Regions from separate parts of the Antarctobacter jejuensis genome, predicted to be linked through region 2. Evidence: riboswitches for the same ligand, from Rfam matches in the RefSeq annotation. Region 2 holds a riboswitch; each other region holds the start of a gene.

Evidence for each region. A riboswitch is a leader RNA that binds a small molecule or an ion and turns the genes downstream of it on or off. The one in region 2 is predicted to bind thiamine pyrophosphate.
Region 1: it holds a riboswitch for thiamine pyrophosphate, as region 2 does, so the genes downstream of both, ACTXGA_RS19880 (YkoF family thiamine/hydroxymethylpyrimidine-binding protein) here and thiB (thiamine ABC transporter substrate binding subunit) in region 2, are expected to answer to the same signal.
Region 3: it holds a riboswitch for thiamine pyrophosphate, as region 2 does, so the genes downstream of both, thiM (hydroxyethylthiazole kinase) here and thiB (thiamine ABC transporter substrate binding subunit) in region 2, are expected to answer to the same signal.

The regions. Positions count from the first base shown of each region.
Region 1 covers NZ_JBQQXJ010000017.1:23,092-30,572, reverse strand. The annotation lists gene ACTXGA_RS19910 (2-dehydro-3-deoxygalactonokinase) at 1-606, shown strand, start outside; gene ACTXGA_RS19905 (VOC family protein) at 603-974, shown strand; gene ACTXGA_RS19900 (DMT family transporter) at 971-1,819, shown strand; gene ACTXGA_RS19895 (sulfatase family protein) at 1,816-3,297, shown strand; gene ACTXGA_RS19890 (TA system antitoxin ParD family protein) at 3,401-3,757, shown strand; gene ACTXGA_RS19885 (ATPase) at 3,754-4,341, shown strand; TPP riboswitch at 4,418-4,523, shown strand; gene ACTXGA_RS19880 (YkoF family thiamine/hydroxymethylpyrimidine-binding protein) at 4,516-5,127, shown strand; gene ACTXGA_RS19875 (ABC transporter permease) at 5,171-5,932, shown strand; gene ACTXGA_RS19870 (ABC transporter ATP-binding protein) at 5,925-6,665, shown strand; gene ACTXGA_RS19865 (ABC transporter substrate-binding protein) at 6,662-7,481, shown strand, end outside.
Region 2 covers NZ_JBQQXJ010000007.1:126,926-134,406, forward strand. The annotation lists gene ACTXGA_RS11905 (cytochrome c1) at 1-475, shown strand, start outside; gene ACTXGA_RS11910 (thiamine ABC transporter ATP-binding protein) at 567-1,271, opposite strand; gene ACTXGA_RS11915 (thiamine/thiamine pyrophosphate ABC transporter permease ThiP) at 1,258-2,775, opposite strand; gene thiB (thiamine ABC transporter substrate binding subunit) at 2,751-3,737, opposite strand; TPP riboswitch at 3,780-3,891, opposite strand; gene aroC (chorismate synthase) at 4,124-5,230, shown strand; gene ACTXGA_RS11930 (methyl-accepting chemotaxis protein) at 5,249-7,273, opposite strand; gene ACTXGA_RS11935 (DMT family transporter) at 7,379-7,481, opposite strand, start outside.
Region 3 covers NZ_JBQQXJ010000023.1:43,433-50,913, forward strand. The annotation lists gene ACTXGA_RS22365 (ABC transporter substrate-binding protein) at 1-1,386, opposite strand, end outside; gene tenA (thiaminase II) at 1,480-2,181, opposite strand; gene thiD (bifunctional hydroxymethylpyrimidine kinase/phosphomethylpyrimidine kinase) at 2,178-2,984, opposite strand; gene thiE (thiamine phosphate synthase) at 2,981-3,592, opposite strand; gene thiM (hydroxyethylthiazole kinase) at 3,589-4,371, opposite strand; TPP riboswitch at 4,432-4,526, opposite strand; gene ACTXGA_RS22390 (DUF3830 family protein) at 4,610-5,023, opposite strand; gene ACTXGA_RS22395 (FAD-dependent oxidoreductase) at 5,035-7,481, opposite strand, start outside.

The sequences.
Region 1 (7,481 bases), on a different contig from region 2:
CATTTCGATGCCGACGGGCGCCGCATGGTGATTCTGCCCGGAGCCACCGCGGGCGGCGAGGACGTGATGCGCGGCGAAGAGATCCAGATCTTTGGCGCGGCTGCCCTGACCGGCAAGACAACCGCCACCATCTGCATCCCGGGCACCCATAGCAAATGGGCGCAGCTTGAGGGTGATGCTCTGACTGGGTTCCGCACCTTCGTCACCGGCGAGCTGTTTCAGCTCCTGTTGCAACAATCCCTTGTCGGCGCCTTGGCGCAGGGGTCGGACTACAACGAAGCGGCATTCCTGCGCGGCCTCGACCGCGCCGCCGCTCTGCCCCTGTCGCACGCGGTCTTTGCCGCCCGTGCCAGCACCCTGACCGGCGGCATGGCACCTGAGGATCTGGCCTCTTTCCTGTCCGGCGTTCTGATCGGCGCGGAATGCGCCGCCCAAGAAGCGGCCAGTCCGGTTCTCCTGATGGCCAGCGGAGTCCTGGCCGACCGCTATGAACGGGCGCTGGACCACAGGGGCGTCCGCTTTGACAAGGTGGATGCGGATGCGGCCACGCTCGCCGGGTTGACGCGGGCAGCGAAAAGCCTCTGGCCCGACCAGGTCGCCGCATGAGCACTACACCCGAACTGACCCTGAACCACGTTGCGATTGCCGCGCCGGAGCCGGAACAGAGCATGGCATTCTACGTCGCCTTCGGGTTCGAACCCGGTTTTCAACGGTTGGACGATGCAGGCCGGATCGCGTTGCAGCAGATGCGGCGCGGCGCCGTCTTCGTAGAGCTTCTGGCGGACAGGGACACCGCGGCGCCGGGCCACTTCGGCCTGCACACGCCGGACCTCTTCGCGATGTTACACCATCTGGCCAACCAGAACATCAGGCCGCTGCACCCGCCCCGCCATGGCGCATCCGGGGTGCTCTGGACCTTCTTCGAGGACCCGGCCGGCAACCTCGTAGAGGTGACATCCCCTTGGCCACAGTGACGCCCGACAGCGGCCAAGGCCTTGCCCTGATCGCGCTGTTCAGCGGCGTCGCCTCGGGCGTTGCGCTCAAGGCACTCGGGCCGATCCCCTCGGGTGAGGCGATAGCCCTGCGTTCGGCGCTGGCCTTCGTCATCATTGCGGGGATCATTGCGGCGCGCCCCAAAGGGCCCGCCCGGATGATCGGGCCGCGCGGCATGACACGCGCGGGGCTGGATGCGCTGGCCGCGCTGACCTTTTCTCTGGCGATCTTCGAAATCCCGCTGTCGCTTCTGGCCAGCATCCACGCCACGTTGCCGGTGCTGTCGGTGATCCTGTCGGGTGTGTTTCTGGGGGAACGCCTGCGGCCCGGCAACTGGCTCGCACTGGCGCTGGCCTGCACTGGCACGCTGATGATCTTGCAACCGGGGCTGGAATTCTCTCCGCCCGGCATCGCGCTCGCCCTGATCTCGACGCTGGCCTATGCCTTTCGGGACGTGACCACCCGGCGCCTGCCGCCTCAAACCGACACTTTCCGCATCGCGCTGGTGTCGCTGGTGCTGGTGGGCGGTGTCGCGGCGGCGCTGCCCGCAAGCGCCCCCTGGGTCTGGCCGGAAAAGACCGATGCCGGGCTGATCGCCTTTGCGGCGCTGGGTTTCGTCGGGGCCAATGTGCTGATCATCGCGGCGCTGCGGCGGTCGGAACTCAGCCGGATCGCACCGCTGCGTTACACCAGCGTGCTCTGGTCGCTGGCCTTTGACGCCGCACTTTGGGGCTACCTGCCCGACCTGACAGGCGCCGCGGGCATCACGCTCATCCTCGCCGCCGGAATCGTGCAACTGAAAATATCAACCAAGGACACGTCATGAGCCAACCGCCAAATATTCTGTTCCTTCTGCCGGACCAGCTGCGCCCGGATTTCCTTGGCTGCTACGGCGCGGGTTTCCTGAACACCCCGGCTATAGACGCCCTCGCCGCCAAAGGCACCCGGTGGGAGACCGCGATCTCGCCCTCGCCGATCTGCGTCCCGGCCCGCGCCTCGATGCTGACCGGACAACACGCCCACGCGACGGGCATCACTCACAACATGTGCTGGCTGCGCCCTGACCGGCAGCAGATGGGGATACACACATGGCCCGAGATTCTGGCCAAGGCAGGCTATCGCACCTCGGCCATCGGCAAGATGCATTTCTATCCCTGGGACATCGCGGAGGGCTTTCAGAACCGGGTGATCGCCGAGGACAAGCGCCACATCCATGTGCGCGACGATTACCACCACGCATTGCAGGCCGAAGGCTTTGCCAAGCTGCACGGCAAGGAGATGCCCGGCTATTACGAGACCAAGGGGGCAAGCACCAATCCCTTACCCGATCACCTGCAGCCTGACCGTTGGGTCGCGCACCGCGCCGCAGATCACCTGCGCAGCCTGAAAGGCGATCAGCCCTTTGCGATGATGGTTGGCTTTCCCGGACCGCATTGCCCCTACGACCCTCCCTCTGAGGCGCTGAGCCGGGTAGATCCGGGATCCATGCCCGGCGCCCTGCCCCGGACGGCGGAAAGCGACACCCACATGCCCGGGCATATCGCCGGGTACAAACGTGACTGGGCCGATCTGGACTACAGCGAATTGACCGACAACCAGATCCGCGCCATCCGGCATCATTACGCGGTGTCAGTGGAACGGCTGGACGAGGACGTGGCTCTGCTGATCGAGACGCTGCGAGACACCGGGCGGCTGGAGAACACGATCATCGTCTTTGCCTCTGACCACGGCGACTATCTTGGCGACTTCGGGCTGATGGGCAAAGGGTTCTTCCACGAATCCTCGATCCGTGTGCCGCTGATCGTCACCGATTTTCGCGCGCCTCAGGCACGGGTCGAAACCGCCCCGGCCTCGCTGATTGATCTGTTCCCCAGCTTTCTGGACTGGGCCGGCCTTTCGCCCGCGCCACAGGCGCAGGGCAGACGCCTCTCCGATCCGGACCCCGCGCGCTGCATCGCCGGGGCCACCTCTGGCGGGTTCATGCTGCGCGATCCGCGCTGGAAGCTGGTGCGCTATGGCAACGGAACAGAGGCCCTGTTCGACCTGCAGACCGATCCCGGCGAACAGGACAATGTCATCGACGCACACCCCGACGTGCGCGCGCGGCTGGATGCGGAACTGGCGGCAAGCCTGTTGCAGGGGCTGGCCACGGGCCATGCGGACAAGAACGTGCCGGACGCCAAATCCCCGCCAGACGGCCCTTTCCACGATCCGTTCTGGCGGCGCCCCTATCCCGCAACCATTGCGCCTGTCGGCCTCAGCACGCCACGCAGCCGTCCGTCAATCGAAAGATCCGAGCGGTGATCCAAACGGACGCGGCAACAGGCGCGAAGACCTGCAGACGCCTTCCCGCACCTTGAAATCAAGGTAGCATTTTGCTACCTTTACAGGATCAAAGGAGGCGAAGATGGCGCAATCCGTGAAACTCTCAGACGATGTCATGGCCCTTGTCCGCCGTGAGGCCGACCTGCACAGCCGGTCCGTGGCCGGACAGATCACCCACTGGCTGCGCATTGGCCGGGCGATCGAACACTCCGGCAGCTTTGACTACACCCGCATCTCCGCCGCGCTGGAGGGCAAGCTGGACACCACCCAACTGCGCGAGGATGAAGAGGCCGCATGGCTCGACGCCTTCACCGAAAAGATGGCACATCCGTCAGCGGCGGAAGAGGCATTTTATGCCAAACGTCAGGTGCTTGGCCGGGGTGTCGGCCTTGACGCGGGCGGCAACCTGATCCGCGCCGGGGAAAACCCAGCCGCATGAGACCCAGCCTTGTCCTGCTTGCCGGACCCAACGGCGCCGGCAAGTCGACCCTCTACCAGACCCGCGTCGCGCCCAGCTTCGCGGGTCCTTTCATCAACGCCGACATCATTCAGCGGGATGAACTGCGCGACCCCTCCATGAACGCCTCCTATAAGGCCGCCACGCTGGCCGCCGCCCGCCGGGCAGAGCTGCTGGCGGCGGGGCAGAGCTTTGCGACCGAGACAGTGTTTTCGCATCCCTCCAAGCTGGAGATCATTCAGGTCGCCCGCGCGCGCGGCTACCTGGTGATCGTGATGCACGTGGGCGTCGACAGCCCTGACCTGTCCGTGGGCCGTGTCCGCGGCCGGACAGAGGAGGGAGGCCATGACGTGCCGGAGGACAAGATCCGCGCGCGCTTTGCCCGCAGTCAGCCGTTGATCCGCGCAGCGGTCCTGCAAGCAGATCGCGGCATGGTCTTCGACAACTCGCGTCTCAATCAGCCGCCGCAACGGATGCTGGTCTTTACACAGGGCCGCCTGACACAGGCCGCCCCACAGCTGCCCGACTGGATCCTGACCACCTACGAGACCGATCTGCAGATCTGAACGGCCCTCCCTGCCCCGCCGAAGCGCGGGCAAATCGGGCCGCTTGACAGTCTCCGCAACTTGCCACAGTTTGGCGCCACATAACCGGGGGTGCTCCGATTTGGGGCTGAGATGCGCATGGGCGCGAACCCTTCACAGCTGATCTGGATAATACCAGCGGAGCGAGGTGCTACCATGTTCATAGGCGCGCAAGTGTCGCTTTATCCGATGACATCCGACTTCGTCGAGGTCATCACAACTGGGCTATCTGCTCTCACCCCTTACAAAAACGACCTGCGGATCGAGACCGACGATATCTCGACCCTGATGGTGGGCGCCCCTGCCCCGCTGTTTGGCGCGATGCGCGACCTGTTTGCCGCCACCGCCCGCCGCCCGGAGCATGTGACCATGCATGTCACCCTGTCGCGCGGCTGCCCCGGCGAACCGGACGACCCTACGTGCCGCTGCGAGACGCTGGAACGCGCGCAAGAACAATCGCTGGCCGAACGTCAGGCGCTGGCGCGTGAGGCGCTGAGCGCCGCGCCGGTCATGGGGGTCGAAATCGACGTACAGTTTTCGCTGTACGTCATGGGATCGGGCAACCATATGGACGAGATCTATGGTTGCATCGATTTCCTGAAGAACAGCGGCACTTTCCTGAAATCAAAGAACTTTTGCACCCGGCTGCGGGGCGACGCGGGCGCGGTGTTCGAAACGCTGCAACAGGCTTTCCTGCGCTTTGGTCCGGCAGAGGGTCACGTGACCATCGACCTGACCGCCTCGGCCAACAGCCCCAGCCTGCGCTGAGTGCAGGCCAGAACGCGGGCACCTGCCGCCCGCCGCCAGACCCATGTCCGTATTGCGATTCATATTCCCGGCCCTCGTGCTGGTGGCCGGTTTTCTGGGCGGGTGGGAGGCCTATGTGCATCTCTCCGGTGCCTCGCCCCTGATCCTGCCCGCACCCAGCGACATCGCCAACGGGCTATGGGTGGAACGCGCCGCCTTCGCCCGCCATGCCGGGGCGACGCTGCAGGTGGCCTGCATCGGCTTTGGCCTCTCGGTTCTGTTCGCCTTCGTGCTGTCGGTCCTCTTGCATTTCGCGGGCTGGCTGCGGCGCGGGCTGATGCCGCTGCTGATCGGCAGTCAGACGGTGCCCATCGTGGCGCTGGCCCCGCTGATGGTGCTGTGGTTCGGCTTTGGCCTCTTGCCCAAGGTGCTGCTGGTGATCCTTGTCACCTTCTTCCCGATGGTGCTCAGCCTCAGCAGCGGCTACGCCGCCCTGCCCCGCGCCTACCGCGATCAACTGGTGTCCATGGGCGCCTCACGCTGGCAGGTGTTCCGCCGCGCCACCCTGCCCTTTGCCCGCGCCTCGTTCTTTTCAGGGCTCAGGATCTCGGCCACCTATGCGATCGTGGCGACAATATTTGCCGAATACGCGGGCGCGCGGCGGGGCCTTGGGATCTACATCCTCTCGGCCAAGAACAACTTTCGCGCCGACCTCGTGCTGGCCGCCGTGGTGATCTCTGCCCTGCTGACACTGACCCTGCTGGCCGCCATTGAAGCGATCCAGCGCGCCACCGGCCGACGGTTTCGGAGGGGCACGGATGCTTGACCTCAACGGGCTGACCGTCACGGCGGGCGATACGGCGCTGGTCCACGACCTGTCGCTGACCCTGCACATGGGACAGCTGACATGCCTGATCGGGCCTTCGGGCTGTGGCAAAAGCTCTGTCATCAAGTGGCTGGCCGGGGTTCTGGCGCCGGAATTGCGGGTGGCGGGCAGCGCCACCATAAACGGCCAAACCGCCCCCCTGCCCCACCCCGAGATCGCCTACCAGCCACAACAGGACACGTTGTTCCCATGGCTGACCATCAGCGAAAACGCGGCCCTTGGGCTGGACCTCGCGGGTCTGCCCCGGCGCGACGCCCTGCGCCGCGTGCGCGCGCTCTTCCCCGCCTTCGGCCTCGACGGCCATGAACACAGCTTTCCCGACCAGCTTTCTGGCGGGATGCGCCAGCGCGCAGCCTTCCTGCGCACCATCGTGCAGGATTGCCGCGTGCTGCTGCTGGATGAGCCGTTCTCGGCGCTGGACGCGGTCACGAGGCTGCGGATGCAGGACTGGCTGATTGCCCGGCTGGATGAGCGCCCGCGCGCCGCGCTGATGGTCACCCATGACCTGTACGAGGCCACGCAGGTGGCCGACCGCATCCTTGTCATGACGGGCGGTCCGGGCCGGATCGTGGCCGACATTCCCATCACCACCCCCCGCACGGACCGTACGGAGGCCACTCTGGCCGACACGCGCTCCGCGCTCAGATCCATGTTACTGGAGGAGACACCATGAGGATCACGACGCTTGGCCTTGCCGCCCTTCTGGCCGCGCAGGCGGCCCATGCCGAAGAGGTGAGCATCGCGCTCGACTGGACGCTGAACACCAACCACATCGGACTTGTGGTGGCACAGGAACGGGGCTTTTACGAAGAGGCCGGGCTGGAGGTGGATATCCTGCCCTATTCCGACAGCGCCTCGACCGCGCTGCTGGCGGCGGGTGTCGTGGATTTCGCCTATATGACCGCGCTTGGCTTCATGAGCACCAAGGCCACCGGCGCAGAGATCACCGCGCTGTGGGTCACCATGCAACGCGAGGCCGGGCGGCTGGTCTACAACAGCGACCACCCCGATATTTCCAGCCCCAAGGACCTGCAGGGCAAGACCTACGCGGGCTTTGGCAGCGCCTGGGAGGATGCGCTGATCTCGACCATGATCGAGGCAGATGGCGGTGTGGCCGACTATGACACCGTGACTCTGGGCACCGGCGCCTATGAGGCACTGGCCTCGGGCGCGGTGGATTTCACTCTGGAGGTTGCCACATGGGAGGGGGTCAACAGCGAGCTTCTGGGCCGCAAGCAATCGCATTTCATCTATGCCGATTACGGAGTGCCGGAACCTCAGGGCGGCTATATCGGCGCGCAGACCGCGACGCTGACAAAGGATCCTGAACTGGTCTCCGCCTTCATGACCGCCACGGCGCGGGGCTATGCCTGGGCGGCGCAAAACCCGCAGGCGGCGGCGGAAATCCTGATCGCGGCGGGGGACTTCCCCAATGCCGATCTGGTGCGCGGTTCCATGCGGGTAATCGATGAGGGGCACTACCTGACCG
Region 2 (7,481 bases):
GGCCAAGCCGACCGATCACTTTCCGGAAAACACCGCCGTCGGTGCACCTGACCTGTCGATGATGGCCAAGGCACGCGCCGGTTTCCACGGCCCCTACGGACTGGGGATAAACCAGTTCTTCAAGGGCATCGGTGGCGCCGAATACATCGCGTCGCTGCTCACCGGCTACACCGGTGAGGAAAAGGAAGAAGCAGGCTCCATCCTGTACGAAAACCACGCCTTCCCCGGCGGCTGGATTTCGATGGCGCCGCCGCTTCTGGGCGAAGATGTCGATTTTGACGATGGTCACGACAACTCGCTGCACCACGAGGCGCAGGACCTTGCTGCCTTCCTGATGTGGACGGCGGAACCGAAGATGATGCAGCGCAAGGAAGCCGGTTTCATCGGCGTGTTCTTCCTCGTTGTCCTCTCGGTGCTGCTCTACCTCGTGAACAAGCGTATCTGGGCCCCGATTAAGCGCAAGCCGACCGCCTGATCGCGCCTTAGACCAAGACAGAAAAGCCCCGCCAATTCGGCGGGGCTTTTTCGTTTTCGGTACGTGTCGGGCGCTCTGTGTAGGGCGGGGTTTACCCCGCCACGCCGATATAGTCGCGAAAGGCCTGTGGCGGATCTTCGAAAAACCGATCCACCGCGACCGGCCCCTCCGCCTGCCCGTCGGCCACCAGCACAACATCCTGCGCAAAGCGCGCCGCGTCCCGGGGATCATGGGTAACCATGACCACCAGCGCGGTAAGGCTGTCGCCCACCTCGCGCACCAGATCCAGCATCTCGGCCTTCAGCGCGGGCCCCAGCGCCGAGAACGGCTCATCCAGCAGGATCACAGGTCGGGCCATCAACAGGACCCGCGCCAGCGCCGCGCGCCCCTGCTGGCCCCCGGACAGGGTGCCGGGCCTGCGGCCCTCCATCCCGTCCAGCCCAACGCGGCGCAGCGCCCCCTCGATCCGCGCCTTTGCCTCGCCATCCGGTTTGCGCCCGTCCGGGTGCAGAGCCAGACCCAGATTCCGCTCCAGCGTCAGATGCGGGAACAGGTTGCTGTCCTGAAACAGGATAGAGACGGGGCGTGCCTCCGGCGGGGCCTGCGTGATCTCGCGGTCCTGCCACAGGATGCGCCCGGTCTGCGGCAGCCGGAACCCGGCAATCGCATCCAGAAGGGTAGATTTCCCCGCTCCGGAGGGGCCGACCACCGCCACCCGCCGCCCCGGCGCTAGCGCCAGATCGGCTGTCAGGTCGCCCCCATCCATCGCCACGCGCACGTTTTCAAGTCGCAGCATTCACCCGCCCTCCACGATCGAACAGCCAGAACAGCGCAAGGCTGAGGCCCAGCAGCAATAGCGCCGCGCCCGCTGCGGCCTCCATCTGGTAAGAGCCCATCAGACGATAGACCTGCAAGGGCAGGGTCGCCCGGTCAGGATCCGCAAACAGGGCAATCACACCCAGATCCCCCATCGCCAGCGCCGCCGTCAATCCCGCGGCAAAGCCCATCGGGCGGCGCAGACGTGGCACCCAGACCAGCCGCAACCAAGCCCAGGATGTCATGCGCAGGGTCGCCCGCAACCGGCCATAATCGCGCTCGACCGCCTCTGCCTCTGGCCGCAGGATACGCAACGCAAATGGCAGCGCCATCAGCGCATTCACCAGCCCCGTGACCGGCAAGGCCATGTCGAACGGGTTCACGAATGGCCGCAGGATCAGGAACAGCCCGGTGCCCAGCACCAGCGGCGAAATCGCAATCGCGGGCAAGGCAAACAACTCTCCCCGTCGCGTCGCCAACGGCAAGGCCCATGCCATGCACAGCCCGGTGGAGCCAAGGGCGACCGTCAAGGAATGCCCCGCTGCCACAAGCGTGTCCGTCTTGATCAGCAGGAGTCCCGGGACCCCTCGCAGCACCACCGCTGCCAGGGGCACCAACAGGAACAGCCCCGCCGTACCGATCCACGCCCCGTCCCAGGCCCGCGCCATCCTGCCCTGCCCGTCCCAACGCGGCACCTCGCGGTCGCGGCCTGCGCCAAATCCGCTCTGCCCGGCCACGCGCAGGGCAATCAGCCCGGCGGCCAGCGCCAATCCCAGTTGCAGCACCGCCAGGGCTGCCGCGCGCCCAAGGTCAAAGTCGAAGCGCATCGCCTGATAGATCGCCAGTTCGACGGTCGTGGCCCGCGGCCCCCCGCCCAGCGTCAGCGCCACGGCGAAACTGGTCAGACAGATCACGAAGATCACCGTAAACGCCCCGGGCACCACGCGCGCAATCAAGGGGCCGTCCAACACCCGCCACTGCGCCCGTGCGCCCAGCCCCAATGATGCTGCCAGCCGGAAATGCTCTGCCGGGACCGCCTGCCACGCGGACAGCAGCATCCGGACCGCCAAGGGAAGGTTGAAAAACACATGCGCCAGCACAACCCCGTGCAGCCCGTAGATGTCGATCTTGGGCAACCCCAGCGCGCCAAGAACCGCGTTGACCAGTCCCGCCTGCCCAAACACCGCGATCAGACCCATGACCGCTACGATGACCGGCAAAATGAATGGCGCACCCAACAGCGTCACCAACAGCCCGCGCCCGACAAACCGTCTGCGCGCCAGCGCCTTGGCCACCGGCAGCGCCAGCACCACGCTGAACGAGGCCGACAAAAGCGCCTGCCACAGCGTGAACCGCACCGCCTGCCAATCCCCCGGGCCAAGAGCGCCAAAGCCTCCGGCCCGGGTCAGCACCACGCCCACCGGCCCCAGTGTCAGACACACCAGAGCCAGCGCCGCGATCAGCGCGACAGCGCGCGTCGCCATGCTTCGATGGCCTCGTTGCGCAGGTCCGCCGCCTCATCCTCGGAGTAGAACAGGACCTTTTCCGGCAGGTCGAGTTTCTGGAACCCTTCGGGCCATTGATCCTGCGGCAGCGCGGCCGGGATCGACCAGTTGCCGGTTGCGATCATGCCCTGAAAATCTTCGGACAGGATGAACTGCATGAACTGATCCGCCAATTCCGGTTGATCTGTCCCGGCCAGCTTGGCCGCCAGTTCCACCATGAAATAGTGACCCTCGGGGAAGATCGCCGCCTTCTTGGTATCATCGCCCTCGGCAATGATGTGATAGGCGGGCGAGGTGGTGTAGCTGAGCACCATGTCGGCTTCACCATCGGTGAACAGGCCATAGCTCTCCGACCAGCCCTTGGTCACCGTCACGATCTTGGGCGCCAGTTTTTCCCAGGCTGCCTCAGCGCTCTCGCCATAGACCGCCTGCACCCAGAGCACGAGCGCCAGACCGGAAATCGAGGTGCGCGGATCCTGAATGACCAGCCGCAGGTCGTCCGGCGCGTCCAGCAGGGCGTCGAAACTGGTCGGGACACTCTCCACCTTGGTCGTGTCGTAAACAAAGGCCGTATGACCAAAGTTGAACGGCAGGAACACGCTGTCCGTCCAGTCCAGCGGCAGGGTCAACGCGTCCAGCGCGACGCCGTGCTCCGCAAACAGGCCCGAGGCCCGCGCCTTTTGCGTGACATCGGTGTTCAGGCCGATCACCACGTCGGCCTCTGTCCGGTCCCCTTCCAGCAGCAGGCGGGGCAACAGGTCGCCGGGCTTGAACTGCAGATCGCAAGCGCAACGCGCCTCGAACAGCTCTTCGATCTTTGGGCCGGGGCCCCATTCCGAGACGAAATAATCGGGGGCGTAGACTGTCAGCACAGGAGCATCCGCCAAGGCCATGCTGGCGCTCAGGCATCCCGCTGCAACAGTGAAGGTCAGGTTTCTCATGACGTCCTCCAAAATTGCGGCGCAAGGGCAAGATTGGAGGCCTCGAAAGGTCCATACCTTCCCTCCGCCGGTTCTAACCGGTTCAGGTTCAACGGGTTCGTCCGGCAAACGGAAATCTCAGGTGGCTGTTACGCCACCACCCCGAGGTATTGGCAGACCTAGCGCCGCGCCGAAAACACTTCAAGGGAAACCGTGATTGTTGCCCTGATAGGGCCATCGAAACACCTCTCAGGCGATCCGCGATCCCCAAATTCCCTTTGCTTGCCTCGCGTTTGCCGTGGCGATTGGGGCGCAAGCCGGTCATCGGGCGCTGGAATAGGCTTGGCATTGCCGCTGCCCTTGCGTATCCCGCCTCGAAACGACCCGTTGCAAGGGAGGCTGCGCCCATGAGCATGAACAGCTACGGACATCTTTTCCGCGTCACCACCTGGGGTGAAAGCCACGGGCCGGCCCTTGGGGCAACGGTCGATGGTTGCCCGCCGGGGGTGGCGATCGACGAGGCGCAATTGCAGCATTGGCTGGACATGCGCAAGCCGGGCCAGAACAAGTTCACCACCCAGCGGCGCGAGCCGGATGCGGTGCGCATCCTGTCCGGCGTGTTCGAAGGGCGGACAACCGGCACGCCAGTACAGCTGATGATCGAAAACACCGATCAGCGCTCCAAGGATTACTCCGAGATCGCGCAGAAATTCCGCCCCGGCCACGCGGACATAACCTATTTCCAGAAATACGGGCTGCGCGATTACCGCGGCGGCGGCCGCTCTTCGGCACGGGAAACCGCGGCGCGAGTTGCAGCAGGCGGTCTGGCGAGGGCGGCGCTGGCGCATTTGCTGCCCGGGGTCGAGATCCGTGGCTACATGGTTCAGATGGGCCCACGAAAGGCGGACCGCAGCCGGTTTGACGATGCCCAGATCGACCAGAATCCATTCTGGTGCCCGGATCCGGTGGCGGCAGAGGACTGGGCCGGATACCTTGATGGATTGCGCAAGAATGGCGAAAGCGTTGGCGCGATGATCGAAGTGGTCGCGCGCGGCGTTCCCGCGGGTCTGGGTGCGCCGATCTACGCCAAGCTGGACACGGACCTTGCCGCCGCGATGATGTCGATCAACGCGGTCAAGGGCGTCGAGATCGGCGAAGGCATGGCGGCGGCTGCCCTGAAGGGCTCGCAGAATGCCGACGAGATTTACATGGGCGAGGATGGGCCGGTCTACAGCTCCAACCATGCCGGTGGCATTCTGGGTGGCATTTCATCGGGACAGGAAGTTGTCGTCCGCTTCGCGGTCAAGCCGACGTCCTCCATCCTGACGCCGCGCAAGACCATTACGGTGGACGGGCAAGAGACGGAGATTGTCACCAAGGGCCGCCATGACCCCTGTGTCGGCATCCGGGCCGTTCCGGTGGGTGAGGCCATGATGGCCTGTGTGATACTCGACCATCTGCTTTTGCATCGCGGTCAGATTGGCGATGCGGGTGGCAAGATCAGCCCTGCCTGACGCGGAACCTTCAGAGGATTAGAAATCCTTCCACTGGCCGTCTCCAGCGGCCAAGCGGGGAATTTCCATCGGCAGCGGCTCGGGGTCGTCCAATTCGGCGGACCAACTGCCATGAACCAATCGGTCATGCTGGCCCGGCTGCGGCGGTTCCTCTGGGGTGCAGTCTAAAGGTTTATCGCACCGGACACTCTTGTCGGCGATTGGATCTTTAGCGCGCTCCACCGGGGCGTTCCTGCCCCAATCGTCGACGTCCGTATTTGCAGCCGGTTGCGCCGCATCCGGCACCATCCCTGCGCTCCTTGCGATGTTCGTGTGACCACTGTTGGAGAACCGCGCCAGAACGTCTGTCAAACGCGCCGCCTCGACGCTCAGTTGCCGACTGGCGGAACTGGTCTGGCTGACCATGGCAGCGTTTTGCTGGGTCACCTTGTCCAGTTCGCTGACGCCAACGCTGATCTCCTGCACCCCGCTGGCCTGATCCCTGGCGGATCTGGCGATATCGGAGACGAGGCCCGAAACTTCGGTCACGCTGGCGACGATATGGGTCAATGTCGCGCTGGTTTCCTGCACCAGCTTTTCACCGTCTTCCACCTGCTGGGCGCTGTTCAACACCAGCTCCTTGATCTCGCTGGCAGACTCGGATGCGCGCTGCGCCAGCCCACGAACCTCTGACGCAACGACGGAAAAGCCCTTGCCGCTTTCGCCCGCGCGGGCGGCCTCGACCCCTGCGTTCAGGGCCAACAGGTTGGTCTGAAAGGCGATGTCGTCGATCACGGTGATGATCTGCGCGATCTGTTCGGAAGATTTTGCAATCGATCCCATGGCCTGCAGCGCACGGGCCATCACCTCGCCCCCCTGCTCCGCTCGCTCGCGGCCCTCCGTGACCTTGGAGTCGACGTTCTGGGCCTGTTCGGACGCCGCTTGGACGCTGGCCGACAATTCATCCAAGGCTGCCGCGGATTGTTCCAAGGTTGCGGCCTGAACTTCGGATCTACGGGACATTTCGTCGGACATTTCAGAAAGGTCCTGCGCATTTCCGTTGACCGTCTCGGCGCTGGCCTGAAGGGAGCCGACGAGGTCCCTCAGCGCCGCGGACAGGCTGTTGAAGTCGCTGCAGAGCGTGACATAGCTGTCCCCCAGATCCGCCCAGTCAGAGGCTTCGATCCGGCTGTCCAACGCGCCGTTTCGCAAGCTTGCCATTGCCGCCCCCACCGTCTGGAACAGCTCGACCCGGCGACCGTTCTCTGCTTTGGCGCGCTCTTCTGCCGCTTCCGCTGCGGCCAACTTGCCGCGCAGGTCTTCGAGATTGCGGGATATCATCCCCACCTCATCGGCGCGGTCGACGTCCGCAATTTCGGTCGAGTAATCATGATCCGCGAGCCGGGCGACGGAATCGCGCGCGCGGCGTATGGGCTGCGACAGGGAACGTCCAAAGACAAAGGCAAGGATCAGCGCCAGGGCCACCAGCAGGCCACTGCTCAGCAGTTGTTTCTGATCCGATGAGGCCGCGACGGCCTCCGCCTGTTCGCGCGCAGAAACGGCCGCAGATTCGAGCCCGTGGCCAATCTCTGCGATCTTGCCCTGCGCCTCGCGGATTGTCGGCAGGAAGACGTTCTTGACCGACTGCATCTGGCCAAAGAGCGCTTCGTTCCTTGCGTTCCCATAGTGTTTGGACAATCCGGCAACGGGCACGGCCGCCTCTTTCAGGTCGGCGATCAGCGCCGTGTTTGCCCCTTTGTCACCGTGGACGAACAAGTGCTCTGCGCTTTCAAGCGCTGCAATTGCGGCCGCCAACTCATCAGTGAACAGCTGCCATTCCGCGTCGTCCCCGGTCGAAAAGGCGACGAGGTGACCCTCGGCCTTGTCGAGTTTGTGGATCAGTTGCATCAGCGACAGGTTGTCGGCGTAGCTGGTACCCTGTTGTTCATATGCCGCTTGCATATCCGATTTGACGATCCACGACAGGACCCCCGCCACGGCCAGCATGACGACAAACATTGAGGCAAGGAAGAGCACCTGCACCCTGATCGGAAATCGGCCCATGTCACACCTTCGAATACCGGCTGCCGCCCCGGAAACGGAACGGCTTGCCTCATCGATGTAACCTCAGGCGGTAAACAAAGCTTTCCGCATCACCGGCGGAAATACCTACGACTTCCCAAGAGTTTTAGCGGACGCGCCCGGTAGGCGGGACAGTTGAACCGCCAGAATGCCCCCGGCGATCACCGCGACCCCCAGAAGATCCAGCGGG
Region 3 (7,481 bases), on a different contig from region 2:
CTTGGCGTCGATCTCATCGTTGTCATAGCCGGTGCCGTTCCACGTTCCGATGTCCGCCTCACGTCCATGGACGAGGAAGTTGAAGATGTATTCGGAATCGTAGGTCGGAACGCCCCAGCCCAGCATGTAGAAATCTGTCTTGCCCTCGGTGATCAGTGGGAAGTGCTGCGCCTTGGGCTTGGCATCCAGGTTCACGGTGATGCCGATCTGTCCCAGCATACCGACGGCCGCCTGACAGATCGCCTCGTCGTTGATGTAGCGGTCGTTCGGGCAATCCAGCCGGATCGAAAAGCCGTCGGCATAACCTGCCTCGGCCAACAGCGCCTTGGCCCCTTCGATATCGGTCGAGGATTCGGCGTCCATGTCGGCGGTCCAGCCGTTGACGAAGGGCGGTGCGATCATGCCCGCCGGGATCGACTGGCCGCGCATGACGACCTGCTGGATCGCATCGCGGTTGATCGCCATCGACATGGCCTTGCGCACCTTCACGTCGGCAAGGGGATTCTTGCCGTCGATGTTGTCGGCCTCGATATCCTCGGCCCCCATGTTCATCCCGAAAAAGATGACCCGGTTCTGCGGCGCCTTCTTGACCACCAGACCGTCGGCATTGTTCACCCGCTCAAGATCCTGCACCGGCATGTCCTGCAGGAAATCGACCTCTCCGGACAGCATCGCGGCAACGCGGGTCGCGGCGTTCTGGATCGGCGTGTAGACGATTTCGGTCACTTCCATCGGGAACATGTCGACGCCCCAATAGGCATCGTTGCGCGTCATGACGGTCTTTACGTCGGGTTCGCGGCTCTGCAGCACATAGGGGCCGGTGCCATTGGCGTTGGTGGTGGCAAAGGTGATCTCTCCACCTTCGAAGTCCTGCACGTTCACGGTGCCGTTCGCCTCGGTCCAGCCCTTGTCCATGATGAACAGGTTGGTCAGGTTCGACGGCAGGATCGGGTTCGGCCCGTCTGTTACCAACTCGACGGTATAGTCGTCGACCGCACGCACCTCGGTGATGGAACCGATCAGTTCCTTCATGTCCGAGTTCGGTTGCTTGGCGCGCTCAAAGCTGAAGACCACGTCTTCGGCGGTGAAGTCCGCGCCATCGTGGAATTTCACGCCTTCGCGCAGCTTGAAGACCCAGACGTTCGGATCGCCTTCCTTGGGGGCCCACTCGGTGGCCAACGCCGGTTCAAAGGCGCCGGTCACGTCGCGGATGATCAGCGGTTCATACATCTGATGGCGAATGGTGTGTGTGGGGCCTTCGTTCTGGGCGTGGGGGTCCAGCGTCAGCGCGTCCCCCGCGCGCGCCCAGCGCAGCGTTTCGGCGCCCAGCGGCAGCGTGGTTGCCAGCAATGCCCCCATCAACGAAAGAGCAAATGTCTTTTTCATCGGAGTTTCCCTGTGTTGTTGTTACTTTTTTTCAGTCCTGTTGCGGCTTCAGTGTTTGGCACCAATGTCCGAATGACAAGACTCGGTTTGACGTTACGCGTCGGCAGGCTCTGGCGAAAGGGGGGCGGACTCTGGCTGCGGCCAGTGCCGTTGATGCCAGGCGCTGTCCCAGAAATGCCATTCGTGCCAGCAGCTCTGCCAAAAGGCGCCGTGCATGCGGGCGCGCCCCGCCTCATCTACCGCCGCGCCGATGCGGTCCGTCAGGTCCAGCATCCGCCTGACGGCCTCGTCAAATGCGGTGCCTGAATAGGTGTCGATCCAGGCAGCGTATGGGTTTTGCGCCTCGGTTTGTTCCGCGATCTCTTGGCCGACGTCGCGGTAGATCCAGAAGCAGGGCAGCAGCGCCGCCAACCCTTCGGCGAAATTGCCAAGAGCGGTCATGCGCAGCAGGAAAGACACGTAGTGGTCACAGGCTGCGGACACCTTGGTGGCGTCAAATTGTGCGGCGCTGACGCCGAAGAGGCCCATGTAATGGCTGTGCAATTCGCGTTCCACGGCGATGGCCCCGGCGGCCGATCCGGCAAGCTGCGCGACACTGTCGGCATCTGGCGCCTTGGCTGCGGCCAGGGACAGCGCACGGGCAAAACCCCCAAGGTAATGCGCGTCCTGAATGATGTACCCCTGAAAGACCTCCCGGGGCAGCGTGCCGTCTGCCAGTTGGCGGTTGAAGGGCATGTCGTGGATCTGGCGGCGCAGAGAGGCGGTTTCTCGGGCGAGGTCGTCGGTAAAGCTCATTGCGTGGTCTCCTTCAGGGCGTGAAAGTGATGGACCGGGCCGTGACCCCGCCCGACCTCCAACTGATCCGCCGCACGAATCGCGGCTGTGATGTAGCTTTTGGCGCCGGTGAGGGCGGGCAGCAGCGGCAGGCCCTGCCCCAACCGCGCGGCGATGGCAGAGGACAGCGTGCAGCCGGTGCCATGCGTGTTGCGGGTGTCGATTCGCGGGGCGGACAGCCAATGCTCGGCCTCGGGCGTGATCAGAACATCCGGACAGTCCGCACCGGCCAGATGACCGCCCTTCAGCAGCACGGCCTGCGGGCCAAGCGCCAGCAGCGCGCGGGCCTGATCGCGCATCTCGTCGCGGTTGCGCGCCTCTGTCCGCCCCAGAAGGTCTGCGGCTTCGGGCAGGTTCGGCGTGATCAACGCTGCCATGGGGAACAACGTCTCGCGCAGGGCCGCGATTGCGTCTTCGGCAAGTAGGCGGTCGCCGCCCTTGGCAACCATCACCGGGTCCAGCACGACAGGACAGGTCAGCCCCGTCAGCGCATTGGCCACGCAACGGGTGATCGCCGCGTCGCCCAGCATCCCGATCTTGATGGCGCCAATGCGGACGTCGGTGCGGATGGCCGCGATCTGCGCGGTCAGGATCTCGACCGGGCAAAGATGTACCGCCGTGACGCCCTGCGTGTTCTGCGCCGTCAGGGCGGTGATGGCCGTCATCGCATAGCCGCCATTGGCCGAGATCGCCTTGATATCGGCCTGAATGCCAGCCCCTCCGGAACTGTCGGAACCCGCTATGGACAGGATATTGGGGATCATGCCTGCCTCCATGTGTCCAAGAGCCTGCGCGCGGCCCCGGTCATGTCCGGGCTGTGCGAAATGGCGGAAACCACGGCCAACCCCGCGCCACCCGCCGCCTTGACCGGGCGGGCATCGCTGGCGGTGATGCCGCCAATGGCAAGGCAGGGCAGGGCGCTGCGGCCTGCGATCCGGGCAAAGCCGTCCAGACCGATGGGCGGCGCGTGATCCGGTTTGGACCCTGTCGCATAAACCGGCCCGACGCCGAGGTAGTCGACACCGGGCGGTACGGAAGCAAGTTGCGCCTCGCTCTCTATCGACAGGCCAAGGATACAGTCCGGGCTCAGCCGCTGTCGAATCCTGGCCGGGTCGCCGTCCCCCTGACCGATGTGCAGCACCGGCGCGCCCACGGCGATGGCCACCGCGACCCGGTCATTGACCACCAGTTGGGCGCCTTCGTTCGCAAGCGTGCGCAGCAGGGTTCGGGCCAGATCCGCGAACTGTGCATCCGGCAGGGTCTTGTCCCGCAGTTGCACCCATCCCGCGCCACCCCGAGCCGCCGCAATCGCCTGATCGACGACCGGGGCATCGGCCCCGGCGTCGGTTATGAAACAGAGATTGGGGATCATGCCGCGACCCGCGCCCTGGCCGTGATATCGTCCGGGGTGAGGCGGTACAGGGCATCCAGAAAGGCCACCTGGAACGATCCCGGACCGTTTGCTGTCTTGGCGGCGTCCTCTCCCGCGATGCCGTAGTAAGCCAGTGCCGCGACGGTTGCGTCAAAGCGATCCTGACCCGCGACAAAGGCACCGACGATCCCGGTCAGCGAACAGCCAAGGGCGGTGACGCGCGGCATCAGCGCATGCCCGTTTGAAATGCGGGCGACGCGGCTGCCATCGGTCACAAAATCCACCGCCCCGGTGACGGCCACCACGGCGTCCTGCCGCGCCGCCAACAGACCTGCGGCCTCTTCGGCGGCTTCGACGGTATCGGCGGCATCCGCGCCGCGCCCCGCGGCCTCTGCCCCCGTCAGTGCAAGGATTTCAGAGGCATTGCCCCGGATCACAGCCGGTTTCAGCGCCAACAATTCCGCCCCGACCTGACGCCGGTACGCCGTGGCGCCAACAGCCACCGGGTCCAGAACCCAAGGCCTTTCCGCCGCCTGTGCCGCCGCTGCGGCCTCTGTCATGGAGGCGACCCAGCCGGGCGACAGGGTGCCGATGTTGATGGTCAGGGCAGAGGCGATCCCGGCGAATTCCGCCGCCTCTTCCCGCGCATGGACCATGGCCGGAGAGGCCCCGGCGGCCAGCATCACGTTGGCCATCACGTTCATGGCAACGTAGTTTGTGATGTTCTGCACCAAAGGCGCGGCGGCGCGCATCTGCGTCAGGTGCTGTGCGGGGGTCATCTGTGCAATCTCCTCTTGCCCACAGGCAGAAAGAGATTCGGGAAACGGCGGGACAACGCCCGGTCATTTCGCGCGCCTCCCTCCGCCGGTATTATCCGGTTCAGGTTCTAAGGGTACTTCTCAGCCCGGTTGCCCGAGCGCCCCTGTCGCCATGTGGAAGGCGTCGCATTCCTGAGGGGGAGGGTCAAGTGCGGGCAGCCCGGCCGGGTGTGACGGACGCCGGGCCGGACCGCATTTGTCAAACCAGTTCGAAGGTAATGACCTGCGCGCCTTCCCACAGCACCAGATTGCCTAGCTTCATCAGGTTTTCCTGCCCGCTGGTGATTGTGATGAAATGGTTGCCCGCCAGTTGCCCCATCTTCGACGAGAAATCGACCCCGCCATAGGCCAACAGGATCTCGGTTTCCGAAATGCCGCCGGGATAGAGGATGAAATGCCCGGGCGCGGGGTGCGAGGTATGGTTTTCATAAGACACGCCGAAATCTTGATCGCCCAGCGGGATCCAGACGCCTTCGCCGCTCCAGCGCACATGCACCAGCTGGCTCTTGTAGGGCAGCGTCTTGCGGAAGGCCGCGCAGGTCTTGGGGGCGGCGTCCTCTTCCAGCACGGCATCGAATTCATAGGGGCCTGCGTGGATTTTCAGTTTGGTCATCATGGGTCCTTTCATGCGTTGAATCTGTCAAAGGAGAAGGCGGTCAAGTCCTGCCGCAATTGCCCGTTGAGGGCCGCCTGCGCCGCCTCTCGTCCCATCAGCGGGCCAAGGGTGTAACCATTGGCGGTGGCCGCGACGGTGACACGCGGGTGTCCGGGCAGCGGGCCAATCAACGGCGCGCCGTCGATGTCGATGTTCATTGCGGCCCAGCTGCGCAGGACGCGCAAGCCGCCAACCGCCGGAACCGTGCGCGCGGCGGCCCAGAGGTTGCCTTCGAGGCTGTCCGGCAGCACCCGGGATTGCCCGCCGGGGCCAGTTTCGGCTGTCCAGGCCCCGCCGATCAGGACGGTGCCGGCCTGTGTCTGCTTCATGGTAAGATGCCGGTCGGCATGGGCGACGAGGCAGGGCAACACCGGCGCGGTGCGTTCGGTGACCACCATCTGCAAAGGTGCGCCTTTCGCCGGTATGGTCGCCCCCAGCATCGCGCCCAGTTGTGCGGACCAGCCGCCAGCGGCGACCAGAACCCGTGGCGCGGTGACGGTGCCGCGCGCGGTCTGCATGGCGTAGTCATCGCCATCGCGGGCGATGGCCGAGACCGGAGCCTGTTCCTCGAAATGAACGCCCATCCTGCGGGCCTCTGCAATCAGCGCAAGCGAGGCGGCGAGCGGGTTGATCTTGCCTTCGCCCGGACACCATGCGGCGGCGATCATCCGGTCGGAAATGCTGGGGGCGATCTGGCGGAGGCGATCGGGGCCGATCACCTCTGTGGTGATGCCAACCCGCGCTTCGGAGCGCGCCTTTTGTTCAAGGAACGGGATCTGAGCTTCTGTCTCTGCGACCATTAGGCCACCGGTCGTAGCCATTTCGAAATCTGCGTTCAGCGTACGCTCCAGATCGCGCCAAAGCGCGATGGACTCCTGCTGCAACGGCAGGGTGCGCAATTGCAAGTCTCCGCCGCCCACGGCCTTTTGGCCGAAATCCCATGACAGGAGCTGCAGGTGCAGGCTGCCCGCGTTGCCACCCGAGGCCTCTGCATTCAGCCAGCCGCGTTCCAGAACGCTGACCCGTGCGCCTGCGCGGGCGGCGTAGAGGGCGGCCGAAATGCCGGTGATGCCGCCACCGATCACAACCAGATCGGCGCGTGCCTGCGTCAGTGGGTCGGTTGGCGGGGTTCCCGGACGGGCGGCGGGCGCGCTTTCACGATGACCGCCCCATTCCGGTTTCTCGATACCCAAGGCGGAGACTGGCACCGGCTTTGCGGGCAGTTGGGGGGCGAACAGGCGTTCAGGCTCGGGGGGCTGTCCTGCCTCGGACAGCATCCGCAGAGCGACGGGCAGGCAATAGCGCCCCTGACACCGCCCCATGCCCATGCGGGTGGCCCGTTTCAACGCACCGGGATCGCGCGCACCGTCCCGGATGGCCTGCCGGATCCGGCCCGCATCCACCGCTTCACATCGGCAGACCGTGGCGTCGTCGTCGGGTGGTGGGGGCGGCGGGGCGTGAAAGAGCGACCAGAGCGCCGCCTGAAAACGGCGCGCGCGGCGCAAAGGTCTGTTCGACACTGGGGGCGCGGTCAGGCCCAGTTGGGCGGCAATCGCAGACCCGGCAAGCGCGCCCTGCGCCTCTGCTGCCGGGGCGCCGCCCATGCCACCCGCATCGCCCGCGATCCAGAGGCCCGGCACCGATGTAGCGCCGCTGTCGTCCACCAGCGGCACTGGCAGGCCGCTGAGCGCGTCCGGGGTAAGCGCTGCCCCCATCAGCCGGGCCAGTTCCATCTGCGGCGCGAAGCCTGAACCGATGCAGATCGTCTGAGCTTCGACAAAACGGCGATCAGTGCCACCCGTCTTGCGCAGCGTTGCGCCTGCGTCCGTGACCTCGGCCAATTCCCAGCCGGTCAATACCGGAACGCCCGCCAGCGCCAGACGCCGCCTTTGCAGCAGCCCCTCGCGGATCAGCGCCGGGGACAACGCGGCGGCCCGCAGCAGCGCACCGGGGGCGCGCAGGCGGCCGCGTTCGGCAAGGGCGGCAACCGTACCGCCTAGGCTCAGGATTTCGTCGGCAAGTTGCCATCCCAAAGGTCCGTGACCGGCGATCAGCACTGGACCGGGGGGCACAACCCCGTAACGCCTCACAAGGGTCTGCGCCCCTCCGATGCTGAGCACGTTTGAGCGCGTCCATCCCGGCACAACGGGAGGCAGTTCATAGCCCCCGGTCGCCAGCAGAACGCTGCACGCGGCAATCGCAAGCCCGCCCGATGACCCGTGGCTGCGCAGGGCAAAACCACCGTCGGCGCGTGCGTGCCAGACGGTCTGTCCCTGTTTCACCACGATCCCGGCCTCCGCCACTGCGCGCCGCAGATCGTCGCCCGCGCGATGCTGAGGGTCTTTTGCGCCGGTGCCGCGAAACCCCTTGGTGCGGGGTTTGTAGAACTGTCCGCCCGCAGCGTCGCGTTCGTCCA